Regions from separate parts of the Paenibacillus sp. FSL L8-0663 genome, predicted to be linked through region 2. Evidence: riboswitches for the same ligand, from Rfam matches in the RefSeq annotation. Region 2 holds a riboswitch; each other region holds the start of a gene.
What was found. Region 2 has a riboswitch for cyclic di-AMP ahead of MKY75_RS00540 (C40 family peptidase). Riboswitches for the same ligand answer to the same signal wherever they lie in the genome.

Region 1: another riboswitch for cyclic di-AMP. It lies ahead of MKY75_RS19905 (TrkH family potassium uptake protein); the one in region 2 lies ahead of MKY75_RS00540 (C40 family peptidase).
Region 3: another riboswitch for cyclic di-AMP. It lies ahead of MKY75_RS06460 (hypothetical protein); the one in region 2 lies ahead of MKY75_RS00540 (C40 family peptidase).
Region 4: another riboswitch for cyclic di-AMP. It lies ahead of MKY75_RS13135 (3D domain-containing protein); the one in region 2 lies ahead of MKY75_RS00540 (C40 family peptidase).

The regions. Positions count from the first base shown of each region.
Region 1 is NZ_JBBOYM010000001.1:4,511,292-4,516,643, forward strand. Features, by position in the region: gene MKY75_RS19890 (succinate dehydrogenase cytochrome b558 subunit) at 1-377, opposite strand, end outside; gene MKY75_RS19895 (LysR family transcriptional regulator) at 604-1,509, shown strand; gene MKY75_RS19900 (potassium channel family protein) at 1,515-2,192, opposite strand; gene MKY75_RS19905 (TrkH family potassium uptake protein) at 2,211-3,551, opposite strand; cyclic di-AMP (ydaO/yuaA leader) riboswitch at 3,965-4,118, opposite strand; gene MKY75_RS19910 (CPBP family intramembrane glutamic endopeptidase) at 4,380-5,352, shown strand, end outside.
Region 2 is NZ_JBBOYM010000001.1:132,559-137,910, forward strand. Features, by position in the region: gene MKY75_RS00515 (flagellar motor protein MotB) at 1-384, opposite strand, end outside; gene motA (flagellar motor stator protein MotA) at 377-1,171, opposite strand; gene MKY75_RS00525 (hypothetical protein) at 1,359-1,652, shown strand; gene MKY75_RS00530 (4a-hydroxytetrahydrobiopterin dehydratase) at 1,770-2,069, shown strand; gene MKY75_RS00535 (GNAT family N-acetyltransferase) at 2,148-2,654, opposite strand; gene MKY75_RS00540 (C40 family peptidase) at 2,957-3,457, opposite strand; cyclic di-AMP (ydaO/yuaA leader) riboswitch at 3,463-3,600, opposite strand; gene MKY75_RS00545 (hypothetical protein) at 3,877-4,704, opposite strand; gene MKY75_RS00550 (M1 family metallopeptidase) at 4,716-5,352, opposite strand, start outside.
Region 3 is NZ_JBBOYM010000001.1:1,426,689-1,432,040, reverse strand. Features, by position in the region: gene kdpB (potassium-transporting ATPase subunit KdpB) at 1-523, opposite strand, end outside; gene kdpA (potassium-transporting ATPase subunit KdpA) at 561-2,237, opposite strand; gene MKY75_RS25565 (potassium-transporting ATPase subunit F) at 2,387-2,464, opposite strand; gene MKY75_RS06460 (hypothetical protein) at 2,648-3,043, opposite strand; cyclic di-AMP (ydaO/yuaA leader) riboswitch at 3,159-3,331, opposite strand; gene MKY75_RS06455 (glutathione peroxidase) at 3,798-4,283, shown strand; tRNA gene MKY75_RS06450 (tRNA-Leu) at 4,429-4,511, opposite strand; gene MKY75_RS06445 (XRE family transcriptional regulator) at 4,854-5,075, shown strand; gene MKY75_RS06440 (helix-turn-helix domain-containing protein) at 5,201-5,352, opposite strand, start outside.
Region 4 is NZ_JBBOYM010000001.1:3,071,959-3,077,310, forward strand. Features, by position in the region: gene MKY75_RS13125 (NADH:flavin oxidoreductase/NADH oxidase) at 1-711, opposite strand, end outside; gene MKY75_RS13130 (polysaccharide deacetylase family protein) at 1,017-1,823, shown strand; gene MKY75_RS13135 (3D domain-containing protein) at 2,017-2,685, opposite strand; cyclic di-AMP (ydaO/yuaA leader) riboswitch at 2,692-2,860, opposite strand; gene MKY75_RS13140 (amino acid ABC transporter ATP-binding protein) at 3,091-3,813, opposite strand; gene MKY75_RS13145 (ABC transporter substrate-binding protein/permease) at 3,800-5,263, opposite strand.

The sequences.
Region 1 (5,352 bases), 4.4 Mb from region 2:
TGAGTTACATTACCCAGAGCCACCTGAAAGCGTGTGTCGTATACGTGCCAGATAATAAATACAAACGTAATGACGCCGGAAATACGCTGGAACAGAAAGCGCCAGTTACGTGAATAGCCGAACCTTTTGACATTCGGATCAGCTTGATAAGCGATATACAAGCCATAAATTCCGTGGAACAGTAATGGCAAGTAGATGAATAACGTTTCTAGTACAATAACCAGCGGCAAACCATTCAGGAAGGCCACGCTGCGGTTAAATCCTTCCTTGCCGCCCTCCACCGCTGTGAAGTTCGTCACCAAATGCTCAACAAAAAATAGAGCCAACGGAATGACGCCAAGAAGCGAATGCAGCTTTCTGGAATAAAATCCTCTCATCTAGGTCATGCTCCCTTCTCCCAATAATAGCGTTTTCAATAGTAATATAACATATAAATTGACAGTTCCCGACAGGAAATGTCCAACAAGGTGTCCCTTATTAGGAAAAACAAAAGTGTGAACATCTTGTGTCGCTTTCATGTTACTCCTTTTCGGCTTATAATGGAATTGCAATATACGTATTAATTATTATGTCTTTTTTGCATATAGAGAGGAAGTGGATGATTTGTTTGAGGATTTGAACGCTTTTGCCGTCATTGTCGAGCAGTCCAGCCTGAATAAAGCCTCCAAACTGCTGAATCTGTCCCAACCCGCCCTGTCCCGCAAAATTGCCAAGCTAGAGGAAGAGCTGGGTGTAAATCTCTTTGATCGTCGGGGCAAACGACTCGAAATTACGTCCACCGGCCGATTTGTTTATACATTCGCACTAGAGCAACGGCAACGGCAGCTTCGCTTCTTACAAAAGCTCTCCCAGCACAAAAATGAAGCCCAGAGTATGCTTACACTCGGCGCAAGTCTCACGACACTCCAGACAACGCTGCCTACCCTTGTCGAAGCTTTTATGAGCAAGCATCCTCAAACCGAGCTGAAGCTGCTCACCGGTAAAACCCATGAAATCGTCGCCTTTGTACGTGACAAAAAAGCAGACGCCGGTATTGTCGGGTCTGCCATTCATGAAGTCGGACTGCGTTGCATTCCGCTATTTGACGATCATTTGGAGCTCGTTGTTCCCATTGGACATGAATTAACCGTTAAGACAGGAACGGCCTCGATGAAAGATCTGCAAGGATTGCCGATGATTATTTTCTCCAAAGGAACCTGGTACCGCAGTCTGACGGATGACTTGTTCCAGCGCAGCGGCATCATGCCGGATATCCGCATGGAAATCGACTCCTTCGAGGCGATTGTACGCCTGCTTCCAACCTGTAAGGCTTCCGCCTTGCTACCCAAATCCTATTTGCGTAGCGAACTGCTGCGGGATAATGGACTCACTGCATTGTACTTGCCCGATTTGAAGGAGACACGCCGAACGACCTCCCTCATTTACTCGGAGACGACCGATCTCGGTCCGACAGCACGACGCTGGATTAGCGAGACACGTGCGTCGTTTGCAGGCTATCGTATGGTGTAGAGAGTTTAGCCCTCTTCATTGACATTAACAACCTCATCCTCAAAGCGGCCGATATTGTCATTTGAGCCGATGATGACCATAATATCGTCTTCTTTTAGCCGATCCATAGCCGTCGGTGCGATCAAGATACCGTTCGCCGTATGAAGCGCCACGACACTACAGCCAAAGCGGGTGCGAGCATTTAGTTCTGCAAGCGTTTTGCCGTTCAGACATGCAGGTACATTGAGTTCCACAATACTGTATTCCTTAGACAACTCCAAATAATCGAGCAAATTAGGCGTGACTAGCTGGTGAGCCACACGGATACCCATGTCCCGTTCTGGATAAATAATCCGATCCACACCGAGCTTTTCTAACGCACGCCCGTGCAGCACAGATATGGCTTTGGCTACGACCTTTTTCACACCCAGCTCCTTCAGCAAAATGGCGGTCAGGATGCTTACCTGGATGTCATCACCAATAGCAACAATGCCGCAATCGAAATTACGGATGCCCAGTGATCGCAATGAGTCTTCATCGGTAGCGTCCGCCACGACAGTATGTGTCAACATCTCACTCATACTGTCCACAACATCCTCATTCCGGTCAATGCCTAGCACCTCGCACCCCATATCCACCAATTGCAAAGCTAGGCTTGAGCCAAACCGCCCCAAGCCAATAACTACAAACTGCTGCGTTTTCATGTCTACTCGAAAACTCCCTTATCCTATAATCATTTTACCTTCCGGATGACGATATAATTCTTTACCCTTTTTCGGCCCCAGTGCATAAGCTAGCGTGAGTGGCCCCAGTCTACCTGCAAACATCGTCAGGGTAATCACCAGCTTGCCTATGACTGTCAAATCAGGTGTAAGCCCCATCGACAGCCCCACCGTACCAAACGCAGACACCGTCTCGAACAAGATCATCAGAAAATGATGATCTTCGGTTGCTGACAAAATCATCGTCACCCCGATCACGAACAGCAGCCCCAGCAGTGTAATGGTCAAAGCCTTGTAAATTCGTCCCTGCGCAAGTCGATACCTGAACAGCACAATATCTTCCCGCCCCCGCAGCATCGAAATCACTGCTCCAATGAGCAGCGCGAATGTTGTGGTCTTAATCCCGCCTCCAGTGGAGCCAGGAGAAGCCCCGATAAACATGAGTATGATGATAAAAAACTGCGTAGCCTGCCGCAAGCCTGCAATGTCCAGTGTATTGGCACCTGCGGTACGGGGAGTAACAGACTGGAATAAAGATCCCAGCAGTTTACCACCCCAATCAAGCGAGCCAAGAGTCTTTGGATTCGTAAACTCAAACACAAAAATCACGAGCGTGCCGACTACAATCAGAGCGCCCGTCATGCTGAGTACCACCTTGGTATGCAAGGACAGTCTCTTACGCTTGCGATATTCTGCCAGGTCCGACATCACTACAAAACCAATGCCGCCTGAAATAATCAAAAACATGGCTGTAAAATTAACAATCGGATCATATACATAACCTGTTAGGCTGCGAAAGTGCCCGAATAAGTCAAAACCAGCATTGTTAAACATGGAGATGGCATGCCAAATCCCAAAATAAATCGCCCTGCCTACAGGCATATCAAACGACCAGCGAATCGCAAATATTACAGCACATATGCCCTCAATGACCAGCGAGTACAACAGCACCTTACGGATCAATCCGACAATTCCTTCGACAGAGGTCTGATTCATCGCTTCCTGTAAAATGAGTCGCTCCCGCAAGGAAATCCGACGTTTGAACACCAGCGCGATTAAGGTAGCCATGGTCATAAAGCCCAGACCGCCGATCTGAATGAGCGCCACGATAACAACTTGACCAAAGGTTGTAAAAAAGGTCCCCGTATCCTTTACGACAAGCCCTGTAACACAGGTCGCGGAAGCGGCAGTAAACAAAGCGTCTACAAACGCAAGTGGCTTTCCTGTTGTATTGGAGATCGGCAGCATTAACAATAAACTACCTATTAGAATGATAATGGCAAAGCCCGCAACGAATATCTGCGGTGGAGAAAGCCGGAGCCAGCTTGCATTGGGATTCATCTATTCATCACTTCTCTCCTAATTCTTAAAACTATAAAAACAGTGATTTAATACGGTGTAAGCTTGCTACGCGTTCCATTTGATCTTCCGATCGTCGTTGCCCCTGAATTTTTTGATTTTTCCAAACCTTAGTTAACTATAATTAGCATTCCCTGAATACAGGAAGAATGCATGTCAAGCACTACTCGGTCCCCTGTGCTATTGGCGGGCAGTAGCGAAGGGGGCAGAATTGTTCTGAAGAAGCGAAGCGTTTGCCTTTATCTCCGGATTTTAACCATTAAAGGGGGTATACAATCAAAAAATCCGGGGATAACAGCAATCGGAAGAATAATCTGCACCCGCAGCGGTCTATCTAACCAATCCAAACACTTTTATACACACAAAAAAAGACACCGGAAAACCGAGTGCCTGACTTGGTTCCTGCTCATAGCCTACGAGGTTAGCTGACGGATTCGGGCAGCACAGTATGCCCTATTTACACTTCCGATCCACCAGTGATCGGCTGTAAAATTCACCCCAGTAACATGGTTCCCCCGTTTTCCCATAGAAATTCGGCTCAACTGTATATCATTACCTATGTATTTTATAGGCATTGCCTCAAGATTATAATCCTTCTATATCCAGATCACAAAACCGATTTCGTCGAAAAAACGTGAAATTGGCTTTATTTTGCGAATGGGCATCGTTTAATCGCAGCTTATCTTATTTTATTGGAACTTTAAAGTGCTTTCACTCTATTTTCATGAATATCGCTGGTCTGTTGGCGGGAACCTGTGCAGTATGATATCTTTAATGGATGTTCTTATTTACAGATTAAGGAGGAAACTCATGAATCCTATCGGGAAACCGGTCGTGCTCACGGCCAACTTCAAAAAATTAGGCTTGCTGGGCGGGATTGGCCTGATTTGCTTTTTTATCTTTCAATTGCTTATTCCCTCGCTTAGCAATCCGAGTCCAGAATCAGTAATGAATGCAAAGGTCATCAGCAAACAAGAAGCGGTCATACACGCATTGGACTTCGCCCGCTCCGAGCTGGGATATACTGAATCACAGCCAGAGGAGCCTCTGGTAACCTATCAGGCCGAAACAGATTTGTACGGTTATTTATCTAGAGAAAAACTGCTTCAACAGTACGACCGTACATGGAAGAAAAATTACCCTTACGAAACCTTTCGGGTCGATCTGCCTGAATCCTCAGCGAAGAGCAAGCTGCAAATTCATGTAGATTTATCCACTGGGAAGGTCGTTAGTTTTAAACGGATCACCTCCAGCACCAATTACACGCAGGCTGATATTTCTACGGATGAACAAGCACGTAACAGGCTTGTACGTGTGGCTGAGGACGGCATGACGCTTGAAGCCAAGGAGCAGGCGGCCGCTGTATGGGTGAAGCGCTTTGGCTTTAAGCCGTCGGACTTGAAGCTCGCGACCACTGAACAAGAAGGCGGATTAAAGTATACCGTAGACGATAAAAAAATTGGCGCCTCGGTACTTACACTGGCTTTTACTTTTGAAGACGGTGATGTTCGCTCCTTCACTCAAAGCTTTTCGGCCCCGTCATCCTATACCGATTATATCGAAAAGCAAACATTTTGGGCGAATTGGATGACCTATGCGGGTTATGCCCTATTTAGCTTTGTGCTGGGTGTACTTGCCATTGTGTATGCGTCACTCACCCGACGACATACTTCATTTGTACGCGGCATTGTTCTATCCGTTATATACTTTATTGCTAGTATAGCTGGGACCATGAACATGCTGCCTTTATTGCAAGCAGAAGCAGGCGGTAAGGGCATGCTTC
Region 2 (5,352 bases):
GGTCAGGCCGTTATTTTGAATGTATTGATCCATCTGTTTTTTAAGCTTTTTTAAATCTTCTTCTTCCCGTTGGGCCAGCTGTTTTTGCAGTTCAGAGGTAGAAGTAGCTTTCGATTTTACGGGTTGTGACACTTGTTCTTTATTTTTGCCCATATCCATGGATTGTGACGACGGATTCGCGGCTGAGTGATCCAGCACGCCAGTGCCGCCATTAAAAGCTGCACTCAGGGATTGAGCCATAGTTTCAAATTTTTTGGCGTCGAGCGAGCTCATACCGAATAAGACAATGAAAAGAGCCAACAGAAGGGTCATTAAGTCGGAATATGGCAACAGCCAGCTTTCGTCAGCATGCTCTTCGTGCGGTTCATGTCTCTTTTTACTCACTGGAATCGCCATCCTTCTGGGTCATCGTAGCCCGTTCGGTCGGAGTCAGGAAGATCGTCAGTTTCTGACTGATGGCAATCGTAGATATCCCCGATTGAATGGAAAGCAGACCTTCGACCATCATTAATTTAAGCTCGACTTCTTTTTTGGATAACCGTTTCAGCTTGTTGGACATCGGATGCCACAGGACATAACCTGTAAAAATACCGAGCAACGTCGCAATGAAGGCTGCTGCAATGGCATGAGAGAGCTTTTCCATGTCACTAAGGTCGGCCAGAGCGGCGATCAGACCTACAACCGCACCGAGTACCCCGAGCGTTGGAGCGTACATACCGGCTTGGGAGAAGATCAGCGCGCCAGAGCGATGTCGATCCTCGGTGGCATTGATATCCTCCATTAGAACGTCCCGTACGAATTCCTGATCATTGCCGTCAATAATCATTCGCATGCCGCCACGCATAAAGGGATCGTCGATTTCCTCTACCTTGGATTCCAAGGCGAGCAGACCTTCACGACGGGTAATGGATGCCCACTCGGTAAACGTACCGATGAGCTCTTTGCGGTCTAACAGTTTTTGTTCGGTGAAAATAACCTTGAACAGCTTCGGAATCCGTTTGATTTCTGCCATCGGGAAGGCCATAAATATACTCGCTGCCGTTCCGACGAAAATAATCATGTAAGCAGCGGGATTATTGACCAGATTGACGACCGGAGCGCCTTTTAAGATCATCCCGACGACCAGTGACAAAATCCCGAGCACAAGTCCAATAATGGTTGAAATTTGCATGATACACCTCATCCATGAGAATAGATTTTGAATCCTTTCATGCCGCCGGGGTCGTCCTTGCCCCAAGCGCGTCATTACAAGACGGATTATAGTATTTATCGACAAAACTCTCTTTTTTGTTAAGTGCGAATTTCCGGTATAATAAGGTGATTATGTATTGAATGGCGGAACCATTGGAGGAAATGGCATGGGAGTAAAGCATGGACGTGAGTATGAACAAATTTTGAACGATTTGACAGAGGCTGTGGGGCGCATCCCAGATAGCTATGAATTTTTTGAGATGGAAGCAGAAGATTGGGACAGGCTGGACCCGGCGGGACGTCAGGAAGTCAATGAAGCTTTGGCAGAAGACTTATTTTATGCACTGGGTACAGAGCCCACAATCACTGTAGGGAGTGGCGTTGTGATCTATGAGCCGGAGCAGCATCGTATCTATGTACTGATTGGGGACGAGGAGCTGACGTCAGTCCCTTTGATTTGAGGTCCGTCTTATGGATTTATCAACGGGGCCGTGGTAATATGTACACCAATATATCGTAGTTTTGGCCGTATTTAAGCGGTCGAAAGGCTTCCGTATAAACGGGGAGGAGTTCGTAACATGCCTTTTACACAAGAAGAGATTGAAGCACATCTGGAGAAACTGGAGGGCTGGGAGCTGGAGGAAGGACGTTGGATCGTTCGGAAATATAATTTTTCCAGTTTTATGAAAGGGATTGCATTCGTGGATGAAGTTGCCGCTATATCTGAAGCATTCAATCATCATCCATTTATTACGATTGATTACAAGACCGTGACTCTGCGTTTGACCTCTTGGGACGATGGCGGTATTATGGCCGTGGATATTAAGGAAGCCCAACAATATAATGAAGCTTTTGAAAAAATGCGTAGCAGTCATTGAGCTTGTAATGTTCTGTCGTATGATGATAAAAGCGCCTTCGCTATACAACATCGTGGTTGTATGCCGAAGGCGCTTTTATCATAGAACCTGGGTTGGGTGGTCTGGACGATATACCATACAATAAAACGGTTTTTTGCCATCGGGAGTCTGGCGTTCATAGGTATCTGTAAGCTCAAATCCAGCCGCCTTGTAGGCCCGAATAGCACGCCCATTCCAAGTGAGCACCTCTAGATCAATTTCATTCTTCGGGTTGCGTCGTTGGGCTTCCTCTGCAATGGCACGGACAAAATCTGATCCTTTGCCATGTCCGCATCTGTCAGGGTGCATTCCAAGACCTAGCCGGGTCACACCGATCATAGGAAAATATTGAGCAAATCCTGTCAGCTTGTTCTCTTCATCCAGTACGGCAACATATTGCTCTTGGCGAAGCGTGGGACTCCCAAATTCGACTTCAAGCGCCTTCATTTGTTCCCAGGGGAGCCAACCGTATATGTTATAAGGTGGATCATAGCGCCACTCACAGATTGCAGCCGCTTGATGCTCGTCCATCGGTACGATCCGATAGTTGGATATTGAGGCCGGCATGTGTTCCATCCTCCTTTTACAGGTGCTTCAATCATTAACAACAGATTGTAGACAAGTTGCAGGGGAATAGCAAGCGTGTTTATTTTATACCCAAGACGGGTATACATTCAATAAGAAGGAATTACTGCTCATATGCTCCCCCAGCGGTGACGGTAAAACCGACGATGTTCGCTAAAATTGAAACCTTTTGAGGTGTCAGTTCGTCAGTAAAGATAATCATTGCTGATGTTGTGGACATAAAAAGCCGCAATTCGATTCCGGCAGAATCAAATTGCGGCTAGAGTTAGCTTGCTGTGCGTTAGTTATTCTACGTTGTCGTCATCAGGAATATCTGAAGCTACAGAATGGTAAGCGTCTGTGCTCATAATTCTTTTTGCACCGACATAGCGGTTAGCGTAATAATTTTCGTTCAGTGAGCTAACTACTACACCACGTGAAGTCGAGGAGTGGGCAAATTTCCCTTCACCTACGAAGATACCTACATGGGAAATGCCTCTTCCTGTGGTGTTGAAGAACACCAGGTCCCCAGGCCTCATTTCATCGCGGGATACAGAAGATCCCATTTTGAATTGTGATCCAGATTGATGCGGAAGTTTAATTCCCAGTTTGTTGAATACATACATTGTGAAGCCGGAGCAATCGAATCCCTCGAGTGTAGTGCCTCCGCTTCTGTAGTTCGTTCCTTTGGCATCTTGGATGACCTGGTCCATCTTGGAGTCTGCAAATGCACTGCCGCCACCGAATGTAAAAGATGTAAAGGCAATGGCAAGACTCATAGCTGCGATCGTTAGCTTCTTCTTCAAAAAAAATATACCCCTTCCAATGCCTGCGAGGTTAGCTTAAGGATTCGGTAGAAGGTTCCCCTATGACCACTCTGTTGCGAGATCAATTCACCCAAACTGGTTCCCCCGCTTCCTAGGTGCCAGGAATTAGGCTTTACTTAAGATGTGCACCTTGGAGAGCAGTATTCACAATAACGATATTTTTGAGATAAAGGTTACAATAAAGATTACAAAGTTGTTACTATCAGTTCACTGCGATTATTGTAACAAAGTCGGCTGGCTTTGGCAAATGTTTCATTGCAAAAAGTTACAAAAAAAATCTGCTCCTAATGTCCCAGGAACAGATCTTGTTAACAGTATTCAGTTATGTGCCGTTTGCGCGGTTATGCATAAAGTTTTTTCGACAGACGGAAATGAAGTGATTAACATAAAGGAAGGGCTTAGCTTCTACTGGAGATATCGGTATGCCATAGTCTGTACTGCGAACTGATATGCCACAGCCTGACCAGACTAGTAACAAAATGATACGATTGTTGGAGAATGAGCGCGAGCATGCCAGTCCAAATCATTGCCACGGTGCCAAATAGACCGAAGACCAACAGCACACAAGCACCGAGCAAAAGGGATATACCGACAGCTGGGAGAAGCTGGCGAAAGAAGGCGAGCAGGGACGATAGTATGGCGTGACCACCGACAGTGCCTAGTTGCATATACAGGATGCACTGCCGAATGAACCATCCGTATGCCATCCATCCCATGGCATAGGGCAACAAGTGCAGCAGGTAAGAGGGAGATTGAAGCGTACCTGCTACAATAGGGTAGAGTCTCGGTACTACCCAAAAGGCGGGAATCAGCAGCAGTCCCAACTCGATGATGTAATACAACAGCGACGACATGCCATGGCGTTTCATACCTTTGAAAAAGGACAGGCTTTGCGGCTCAGTCGCATCGGTATGCAGGCTTTGATATATTCCGGCTCTAATGAAGGGAGTGATTAGTATGCGTAGTACAGTCGCCCCTAGTAGTATCCACAAATACACATGTACTTCCCGGCTGTCCATCAGAGCAATCTGGCTCTCCATCCAAAACAAGGTCTGTCCCAGCTCGTTTTGACCCTGATCAGGATAACGGAGCAATAGCGGGATAACGGCAGACTGCACCAGTCGATAGAGAAACACCCCCCACAGTAGTCGATACAGAAATAAAATGATAACGATATAGAATCGTATGCGCACCAGCGCCCAGCCCTCTTTTATAACAGTCCGCATCTATAGACACCTCACCATGACAGACTTCCAAGCAGTGTCTCCAACAGCTTGGTTACACTTATACTCCAACGGGTTTGTTGCTTTTCGTCCAATTCGGCTTTTAGGGTATTGTTAATATGCTTGTTCTCCAGTGCAATGGTATATAGGGGATCAAGGGTTACATAGGAAACGGGAGAAGTACTTTTGATCCGAAAAGTTGTGCTTTTGCCCGCACCGTCCCAAGCCTTGAATTTCGTGGTTCCATCCTTGAAGGTAAATTGGACAGGGATCTTGGGATAATCCGCCCCTTTTTTGCTGACCGTCACGACTGCTTCATATCCATTCTCCAGCTTGTGGTTTGTGATGTGATCCACTGAAAAGTCCGCCATCTGGCCGTCATATACATACTGTTCAAAATAGTGGCTCCATGAGCGTCCGGTGACTCTCTCCACGATACGTTGAAAATCCTGTGAGGACGGATGCTTAAATCGGTACGTCTGGACGTAGGTCCGCATAATGCGATCCATTTTTTTTATACCCACCTGACGTTCAATGCCCCGTAGTACCAGCTTGCCTCGAGAGTAGGCATTTTGCGCGTACTCAGCAGCCGAGCCGTACTTCCATGACTCACGGTTTAGCGGCTGTGGGGAGGATACCTGTCCCGATTGT
Region 3 (5,352 bases), 1.3 Mb from region 2:
CGCCGGTTACCGAGCAAAAATCACCACCCGATTCCTTGATGACCGGAGCCGATTCTCCCGTAATTGCAGATTCATCCACCGAAGCCAGACCTTCAATGACCTCACCATCGCTTGGAATCATTTCGCCCTGGGAGACAATAACCACGTCCCCCTTACGCAATTCGGTTGAGCTAACCACCTGAATGTCATTTCCGATGAGCTTGTTAGCTTGTGTATCCTGCTTGGATTTTTTTAAAGAGGCAGCTTGTGCCTTACCCCGCCCCTCCGCGAGCGCTTCGGCAAAGTTGGCAAAAAGCAACGTAAACAACAGAATAACAAACACGGCCAGGTTAAAGCCCATTTCCTTTCCAGTTCCAAAATAACCGGGAAACAGTAGCATTAGCAGCACGACCAATGTACCGATCTCCACGACGAACATGACAGGATTTTTCATCATGATCATCGGATTTAATTTTATAAAGCTATCCTTGATCGCATGCTTCAAGATGCTTCTGTCCAGCATGTGTTTGCGTTGTTCCTTCATGATCAAACACCCCGTTCATCCATTCTCATTTTCTTCTTCACATGGTCAAAAATTCAGCAACAGGTCCCAATACGATGACGGGTAAAAAGGTCAACGCACCAATCAGCAGCACGACCCCGATCAGAATGGCTCCAAATAACTTGTTGTCCGTGCGCAGTGTCCCCGTCGTCACCGGAGTCGGTGCTTTGGCATTCAACGAAGCCGCCACAGCCAACAATGCAATCATAGATACATATCGTCCGAAGAACATAACCATCCCCGTTGTCATGTTCCAGAATACGTTGTTATCCGAAAGACCTTCAAACCCCGAACCATTATTTGCGGCAGATGACGCATATTCATAGAGCACCTGAGTCAACCCGTGATAGCCAGGGTTAGTGACCGCATCGTATCCCCAATGACTCATAAATGCAAGTGCAGTTGGGGCGAGAATGAGAAACGGATGTACCAAAATGGCAATCGCGATCAGCTTCATTTCCTTGCCTTCAATTTTCCTTCCCATAAATTCTGGAGTTCTCCCGACCATCAGTCCGCATATAAACACACCCAGAATCGCATACATCAGCATATTCATCAGCCCGACACCCTTGCCGCCAAAAATGACGTTTAGCATCATTTCTCCCAAAGCAGCCATACCACCCAGTGGGGTTAGTGTATCATGCATATTATTGACCGAACCTGTCGTTGCCGCTGTCGTGACCGCAGTGAATAAAGCCGATTGTCCAATGCCGAAACGAACCTCTTTCCCTTCCATGCTTCCCTGAGAAGCATCCACACCCAGTGTCTGGATTAACGGATTACCTGTCTTTTCAGACACGTACGTAATGGATAGAAAAATAAGAAACAATACCATCATGGAGCTAAAAATAATCCAGCCCTGCTTACGATTACGGGCAAACAATCCAAAGGTATACGGCAACGAAGCCGGCATTACCCACATTGCCAAAATTTCCAGCACGTTCGTCCAAGGACTTGGATTTTCAAAAGGATGCGCAGAGTTAGCTCCCGCATAACCGCCCCCGTTCGTCCCCAAATGCTTGATGGACTCCAGAGAAGCAATAGGTCCCATAGAAATCTGCTGCTGTGTTCCGCTCAGCGTCGTAAGATCCGCCGTAGGCTGTAGCGTCTGCGGTACCTTCAATCCAACCAGCACCAGCGTTAGCACAAAGGCCAGCGGCAGGAAAATCCTTATAATGGCTTTAATAAAATCTTGAAAAAAATTGCCCATCCCTTCACCGCGCCGCGTCAATCCCCTCATAAAAGCCGCAGCAACCGCAAAACCGGAAGCAGCCGAAGTGAACATCATCATCGTGACGAACGCCATCTGTGTCAGATACGTAAGCCCGCTTTCTCCGCTATAATGTTGGAGATTTGTATTCGTCATAAAGCTGATTACCGTATTAAAAGCTAGTGATGCTTCCATATTACTGTTTCCCGCCGGATTACCGGGAAGCATTCCCTGTAAACGCAACAGCAAGTAGCTGATCGCCACAAGCACGACGTTCGTAGCAATGAAACTCATAACATACGTGGTCCATCGCATGCTCTCCACTTTCTTCAAACCTACTACCTTATAAATCAGCTTTTCTGTTCTGCCAAAAATCCGATCCGTCCGATTCGGTTCATTCGAGAATACATGATACATATATGTACCCATTGGCTTTACCAAGAGCAGCAATATAAGGATCACAATTCCAATTTGAAGCAACTCCATCCTCTATTCCTCCTTCAAAATGCTCCTGCGTTTGGAACAACAGACCCGGTTCAGACCATCTATGGAGTGCACACGTTTGCGAAAACCTGCTACCTATGATGCTTAATATTCAGATCTGTTGTTCCCGCCCGCTCTACCCCTATAGCTGACTAGAACTTTTCAGGGTTCAGGAGTGCGTAGATTAAATACATAAACACAATAGCCGTAAGCCCAAGTATAACAATCATCCTCTTCGTCCTCCTTTAGAGGTCTGCGCATCACACCAGCGTACAAACAGCAATATCACTCCATAACTCACAGCCATGACGAGCAGCATGTATATATCCATCATGTTCATAACCTCCGTATCGGTCCTCAGATCGCCATTCTTATTTCATCATAAAATCATAAAACAACTATGTTATAAGTGCTTATCCGTTCAGCAGAAAACCCACCTCTCCGTTCAATGTGTAGATCACATGGTCCGCTCCCAATCCCCGATAAATTCCTTGTGGATTACAGCCGTGCGTAATAACATAGATCGATTCCGATGTTAGTGGCCGACATATTTGCAGGAAACGGCAAGTCAGATTCAAGCTGTTCTCGAACAAATACACACTACCAATTTCTTTTTTTGGAAATTTCCATTTTCCCGCTTGCATGGTATTGATGCGGACAATGTGCTCCACACCCATTTTTTTGAGCTGTCGTTCCTCCTGGGCGCTATTCGTGAGAACTGCAAACGCCAATTTTTTGAACATAAGCAATTTCACAAAACTTCTGCCCGCTTCATTCGGTGCAGTGACAATAATTAACCGACCTTCCATCAGTAGCTCCTCTCCCGGTATAAAAAGACAACAAAAAGAAGCCGAAGGAAAAAGGCTTTCCTCCGGCTTCTGACATATCCATGATAAAATAAACCATGGCTGCACACGGCGGTTTGTTGCCTCTCCCTGTACGCTTACGAGGTTAGCTGTCGGATTCGGACGTGAGAGTCGCCCTATTTCTGGCACTTGACCGGAAAATTCACCCCATGAGACACACGGCTTCCGAAGCCGTACAGTCTCGATTGGTTCCCCCGCTTTTGCAACTGCAAAATTCAGCGCTATAGACATTTCGTTGTTGCTTCATTCAAGTTAATTTGAAATTACGTCTTGAATCATACACCCGCGCATGGAAGACTGTAAAGCTCAACTGCAGGGTTATAAATCGGGCTTTAGAGCATAGAAGATTAATAATAACGCTTACAATGCAACTATGCTTCTCACATCTCCTTTAATCTCTGTTTTTCATCCCTTTTTGAAAATGACAAGCATGTCAATATTGGCGTAGGGTAAAGCGTTATTGGCCTTTTTTTGTAAAAAGAGAAGAAAATACGCTATATGTACCAGCTAAACACCGATTGAACCCGCTTTTATAAGAAGAAACACCTTTATTCGCTCCATTTGCGGTGCGATTTACTGTTTTGAGCAAAATACGATTTTACAGCGCCTGAAGGCTTTATACAGCTTTTCCAGCCTTGCAACCCTTCTTTAAATTGTCTAAAATTTAATTGCTGAATATTGAATGAGGAGAGATGCTATGACCGTTTATGAATATGATGCGCAAACCCTGCAAGGGAAACAAATTCCGTTATCCACATTTGAAGGGAACGTTCTGCTTATCGTGAACACTGCCAGCAAATGTGGGTTAACCCCCCAATACAAAGCGCTACAAGAGCTATATGACCAGTATCATGAACAGGGGCTCGAAATTTTGGGATTTCCCAGCAACCAGTTTGCCAAACAAGAGCCAGGTTCCAATGAGGAGATCTCCGAGTTTTGCCAGATCAATTATGGTGTCACCTTTCCGATGTTCGCCAAGACAGATGTCAATGGCGATCAAGCACACCCCTTATTTCGCTACCTGACCCAAACAGCTCCGGGGGTATTAGGGTCCAAAGCGATCAAATGGAATTTCACTAAATTCTTAATTACAAGAGAAGGTAACGTATTTAAGCGCTATGCACCGCAAACCACGCCAGATAAGCTGGCGGGAGATATAGAGAAGCTTTTGCAGCAAAACTGACATTCTTCATTATCACAGTTAATAAACGACCTGTTGCAACCGTGGCTTCCGTGACTAAAGAATATAACGAAAAATACTTAACAAAAAAAGCACCCTTTCACGTAAACCGTGTCAGGATGCTTTTTTAACTAGGTCTTGCATATAATGCGGTCGAGAGGACTCGAACCTCCACGGGCGTACGCCCACTACCCCCTCAAGATAGCGTGTCTGCCATTCCACCACGACCGCAAATCATAATGTATTGAGGCAACAGATTTATTATACTCTCTCATCAACTATTTGTAAACAAAAATATTATAATTATTTTAACTTACATATATGAGCGATAATAATACCGTCCTGTATAAAGATAACCGCTTGCTGAACTATGCATTAATGTTGCCCCCTTACGGATTATCAGAACCACTTGGCACTTAACTAAGTAATTAATTTGACAAAATAACGTATTTACGATTGTAAAAACACGTATAAAAGTGTATCATAGTTTCAGATGGTTAATTCTAACATGTTTACTGATGATTATTATAACACACCAATTATTCCGTAAGAATCCGTAAGGGGCGATTTCTTTTGAACAACAAAATGCCTGTCACCTCCTTCGGGTGGGCCATCAAACAACGGCTTGTCGAACTTCGACTGGATCAGAAAACATTTTGTGAGACACACAATATTCCGCCTTCACGCTTGTCCAATCTGATTCACGGCACCCGCAAAGCACAAAGGTACAGAAAACAAGTTGCTGCAATTCTGAACATCGACGATAAAGATTATAAGGAGGCATCGCCACTCTAAATCCAACAAGCATTCCAGTTACATACAGGTCATTCCATATCACCAAGAAACCAAATAAACCCGTAAAGCGAACCCCTCCAGTTCGTTTACGGGTTTTCAACCCAGACAATCTTTAGCCAAAAAAATCATTCCGGCTTTGTTTTATCCTTCTCACTTTTTTGCTTACGATATTTCGCAAATTCAACATATTCTAAAATAAAATTCTGTTCTTCCGTCTCAAGATCTTCTGCCTGGCAATTCAGTGGCCCCATCACTCCAAAAAAATAAGCAGCCTTCT
Region 4 (5,352 bases), 2.9 Mb from region 2:
ACGATATCGTTCCCCTACACCTGTTATGTATTCCACATTATATCCATCTTCGACGTATTCTTTGGCAGATATCCGCATAAGCACAGGCATATCAGCAGGAAGAACCTCTTTAACAGCATGTATGACCTCAACACCGAACAGTGACAGATCCTGGCCATATTCATCTTCTCTCGTATTTGTTAAAGGCGAATGAAATTGATGGATCAGATAGCCGTGAGCGCCATGTATCTCAACCGTATCAAAACCGGCTTCCACCGCGCGGCGCGCGCCTTCTTTGTATGCCTGAACCAGTTCCCTGACTTCTGCTGTCTTTAAGGCGTGCGGCTTTTTAAGGCGTTCGCTAAAAGGAATCGAAGAAGGACCCACAGGTTGCTCAGCATCTTCGGCCTTGCGTCCAGCGTGGCCTAGTTGAATGCCAATTTTGGCACCATACTTGTGAACTTCCTCTACAATCTTACGATATGCAGGAATATGTTCGTCACTCCAAATACCTAAATCACGATCCGTAATACGTCCATCAGGATGAACCGCTGTCATTTCCACAATAATAAGACCAGCACCTCCTACTGCTCGGCTCACATAATGGACATGATGCCAATCCGTCGGATTTCCATCCTCGGCCTCCACACTAAATTGGCACATCGGGGGCATAACAATCCGATTTTTTAAAGAAAGCCCCTTTAATTGATAAGGAGTAAACAAGTCGGTCACTTTTATCCTTCCTTCCTTCAATTCCATGTCTGTATAATTATGAATTGCAACCCCATTATACACCAGCTGTCACGGGATACCGAATCCGTTGTAAGGCTAAAACTTGCGAAAATGCTCTTGTTTTCGGTCATGTTTAAGAGAATATGTACGTTTAGCTCCATCATCTTCATTGATAATCATTTCATCGCGAACTTCTTTCCAGACGTTTATGAGCCTAACTTGGTAACCAGCATATTTTTAATAGGACAGGTACATAATAGTCGAGAGCACCACTAGGTACCACTGCACGAAAAGGGGGGATACATATGCCGTACAGGGGAGTGTTGCCATGCTTGGCACTGTTACTAGCATTTTCAAGTTTACCCGTTCACGCGGATGCGCCTCCCAAGATCGGAACGCCCCATCCCAAGGAAGCAGCTGTTGCTTCTTCTGTACATCTGAGTACAGATCGAGCTACTCCTACATTAGCAATGTTGCGTAAAAAACATGCGGACATTTTTAAAATGTGCGGCCCACACACCCGCCAAATTGCCTTAACCTTTGATGATGTGCCCGATTCTAGGTATACGCCGCAGGTTTTGGACGTATTACACGCCAACGGTATCAAAGCCACCTTTTTCATCGTCGGTCACCGTGCGGAAAAGCATCCGGGGATTATACGTCGTATTATCCGTGAAGGCCATGCTATAGGAAATCATTCCTATACTCATCCGGATTTTAGGAAGGCTACACCAGAACGCTTTCGCAACCAGATTACAAAAACAGAACGTATTTTACAAGCCAGCGCAGGTTTTCGCCCCAAGTTGATTCGTCCACCCTACGGTGAAATTACAGAGCCTCAAATAAAGTGGGCACGTCGTCATGGCTACATGATTGTCAACTGGAATGTAGACTCTCTCGACTGGAAGGGACTAAGTAAAACACAAATTCAGCGAAATGTGATTCCAGCTACAGGGCCTGGCTCTATTATTTTAATGCACGCTGGTGGAGGTCAAAGTTCCAACTTGCAAGGCACTATCCAAGCTTTGCCGGGTCTAATTCACTCTCTAAAAGCTAAGGGCTACAAATTTGTGACAGTCCCCCGGCTACTCCACACATCGGAACGAAAATAACAGTATGTTTATAATTGAGGTCCAAGCTAAAGCAACGTAAAAAGGCTGTCTTACCAGCAGAAGTATTCTGCTCGTCAAGACAGCCTTTTTACGGATAGGACCTGATAAGAGTCCGACCTAGATATATACGGATATAGGCGTTATGTTTACATAATATATATTATGTTTAATTAAACTGTATATACGTACAATGCTATTTATCAATAACGTACAGCTTCACATTTTGAAATCCAAAGTCGTTCACAAATGATTTGTTGCCTGGAATAAAGATATCAATCCGCTTTCCTGTAATGGCGCTGCCCTGATCGCGAGCGACAGCTACAAAAGAATGATCCGGCAAACCTGGATGGGAGTAGCCTGTAACCAGTACTTTCGTGCCCATCGGAATGACGTTAGGATCTACCGCAATTGTACCTAGTTTAAGCGGATTGCCGTAGTAGTCCACTGCGCCCCATTTACCATTCTCATCGGCTGCGGCAGAATACGCTGAAGCCTTAACGTCAACTATTTTGCTATAGTTGAATGTTTTACCCCAAGCTTCAATCGTTGGCGCCTCATTCGCTGCTGCTTTCTCCGTAAGAAGCTGCGGCTTCGATTCCGAAGCTGCCTTTACACTTTTTTCGCCAGGCACCTTAATTTGCAGACCTGCATATATATTGCTGGAGGCAATGTTTGGGTTAGCCTTTGTTAGCTCGTCTACCGATACTCCATAACGCTGAGCAAGCAAAAAGAAGGTATCGCCCTCTTTGGCAGTGTGAAGCGAGGCAGCATCCGCTATTCCAGCTGTCTGTGCCAACCCTGCAATAGCTGCGGCAAGCACCGCAATTTTCATCGTTTTACCAATATGTTTTAAATGTTTCAAAGATATGTACCTCCTCTTTTATGCCTGCGAAGTTAGCTGTCGGATTCGGACTCAGGAGAAGCCCTATGCTCGTGCAATTCACCCCTAGGCATATTCCTCATCGTCTTATGACGTATCGGAATGGCTGCCGTTGTTACGTCCCCCGCACTTCCCATAGTTTGGGCCAGCATTTCAGCGCTTGTCTAACCGCATGCTGTCCCGGTAAGTTTTGGCTTACTGCATAATATCACAATTTTGTAACCTTATCCGCATGAAAATGTTGGGAACCCTGAACATCATACTACACTCGTTACAATTTTGTCATCAAGAAATTTATATTTGTTACGAAAGTATGGGGAAATGGTGACAAAAAAAGAAAAGCCCTCCGTCAACGGAGAGCTCTTTTATGATTAGATCAGTACTTTCTTACAATACTTTGGCAAGAAAATCACGAGTGCGATCATGGCTTGGAGTGCCAAATACCTGGTCTGGTGCACCCTGCTCCACAATTTGACCGTTATCCATAAAGATAATTCGATCGCCTACCTCGCGGGCAAAGCCCATTTCATGCGTTACAATTACCATTGTCATACCGCCTTCGGCGAGCTTCTTCATTACATCCAGAACCTCTCCAACCATTTCAGGGTCCAATGCAGAAGTCGGCTCATCGAACAGCATTACGTGCGGCTGCATGGCCAAAGCACGCGCAATCGCAATACGTTGCTTCTGACCACCGGATAGCTGGTTCGGATAGGTATTCTTCTTATCCTCGAGCCCCACGGTACGCAGGAGTTCTAATGCAATTTTTTCCGCTTCCTTACCTGACTGTTTTCTAACCTGCGTCGGTGCAAGCGTCAGGTTCTGCAACACTGTTTTGTGTGGGAACAGATTAAAATGCTGGAACACCATCCCCATTTTTTCCCGGGTTACATTAATATTATGACCACGAGCTGTAATCGGCTCGCCCTCAAATAAAATCTCCCCATCCGTCGGCTGTTCTAACAGATTCATACAACGCAAAAACGTACTCTTCCCCGAACCGCTGGGACCGATGATAACGACAACTTCTCCTTTGGCGATATCTATATCAATGCCTTTTAAAATCTCATTCTTGCCGAACGATTTACGCAATTGTTTAACGGTGATCACTGGCTCTCAACTTCCTTTCCCATAAACCAAGCAGCTTAGACAAGCTGAATGTCATTACAAAATAAATAGCGGCTGTGATTATGAACGGACTTAATCCTTCATAGGTAATATTCTTAATGACCTGGGCTTGATACATAATATCCACCATACCAATAGTCGAAATAATGGAGGATTCTTTAATAATTGTAATAAACTCATTACCGATAGCAGGTAAAATAGATTTAAACGCTTGCGGCAAAATGACGTGACGCATAGCTTTGCCTCGTCCCATACCCAATGAGCGTGCAGCCTCCATCTGTCCACGGTCTACTGCCTGGATACCTGCACGGAAAATTTCAGCCAGATATGCCGAGCTATTCAGAGACAATGTGATTATACCGGACTGGAGTGGAGTAAAATTGACACCCAGCGTCAAAGCAATCCCGTAGTGAATGATCATGAGCTGCACCAGCATAGGTGTGCCACGCAGGATCTCCACATATGTGGTACCTAACCACTCAATGATGCGTATACCACTCATCCGCAGCAAGGATACGATCAGACCAATGATAAATCCAAACAGTACTCCGAGTGCAGACAGCAACAGAGTGTAACCAATACCCGTAGCGTAAAGACTGCGGTATTTCCAAAAAATATCTACGATGTTATTAGAAGAAACCTGTCGATCTGCCGAGAGTGCACTCGCTTCTGTAGAAAACTTTTCAATCGACCCGTCCGCTTTCAGGCGAGCCAACGTTTTATTTACAGAGGCAAGCAATTCTGCGTTCCCCTTACGTATACCTACAGCAGTTTCTGCTCCGGCATCCTCAGGTACCGCTTTGGCAAGTGTTACGGTCCCATCTAACGTGTAGCCTTTAGCAACCGTATCTTCGATCACAACAGCGTTGATACGCTGGGTCCGCAGCTGGAGTACCAGATCGGATATTTTGTCCAGTGAGGTTACAGAGGCATTGGGTACTTTTTGAGCAATTTCTTCCTGAATACTCCCCTTTTGCGCGCCAATCTTCTCGCCTTTCAAAGCAGCCATCGTAGGATATTTGTCTTTATCCTCTGGGCGTACCATAATGACTTGCTTGGAGCGATAATATACATCTGAAAAATCAATGCTTTTTCTACGCTCATCCGTCGGTGTCATACCGGACAGTACCAAGTCTACGCGACCACTTTGCAGAGCAGGTAGCAAAGAGTCAAAACTCATGTCCTCAGGGACCATCTCCGCACCCAAATCTTTGGCGATTTCCTTCGCGATTTCCACATCGAATCCAACAATAGTATCCTTACCGTTAATAACTTTATGAAACTCATACGGCGGAAAGTCGGCACTCATGCCCACTACAAGTTTTTTCTGTGGCTTTGCTTCCGTTCCGTATGCATTGAGCATGGGAAGACCCGTCAACAGCAAGATAACCGCCGTCAAAACCAGGGCGGTAAAACGATATGCCTTTTTCAATCTTTTTTTCTCTCCTTAAATTCTTTATAATAAATAAGATTGTGTCATTATAAATGAATATGCATGATTATGCAATGAATGTTATAGTA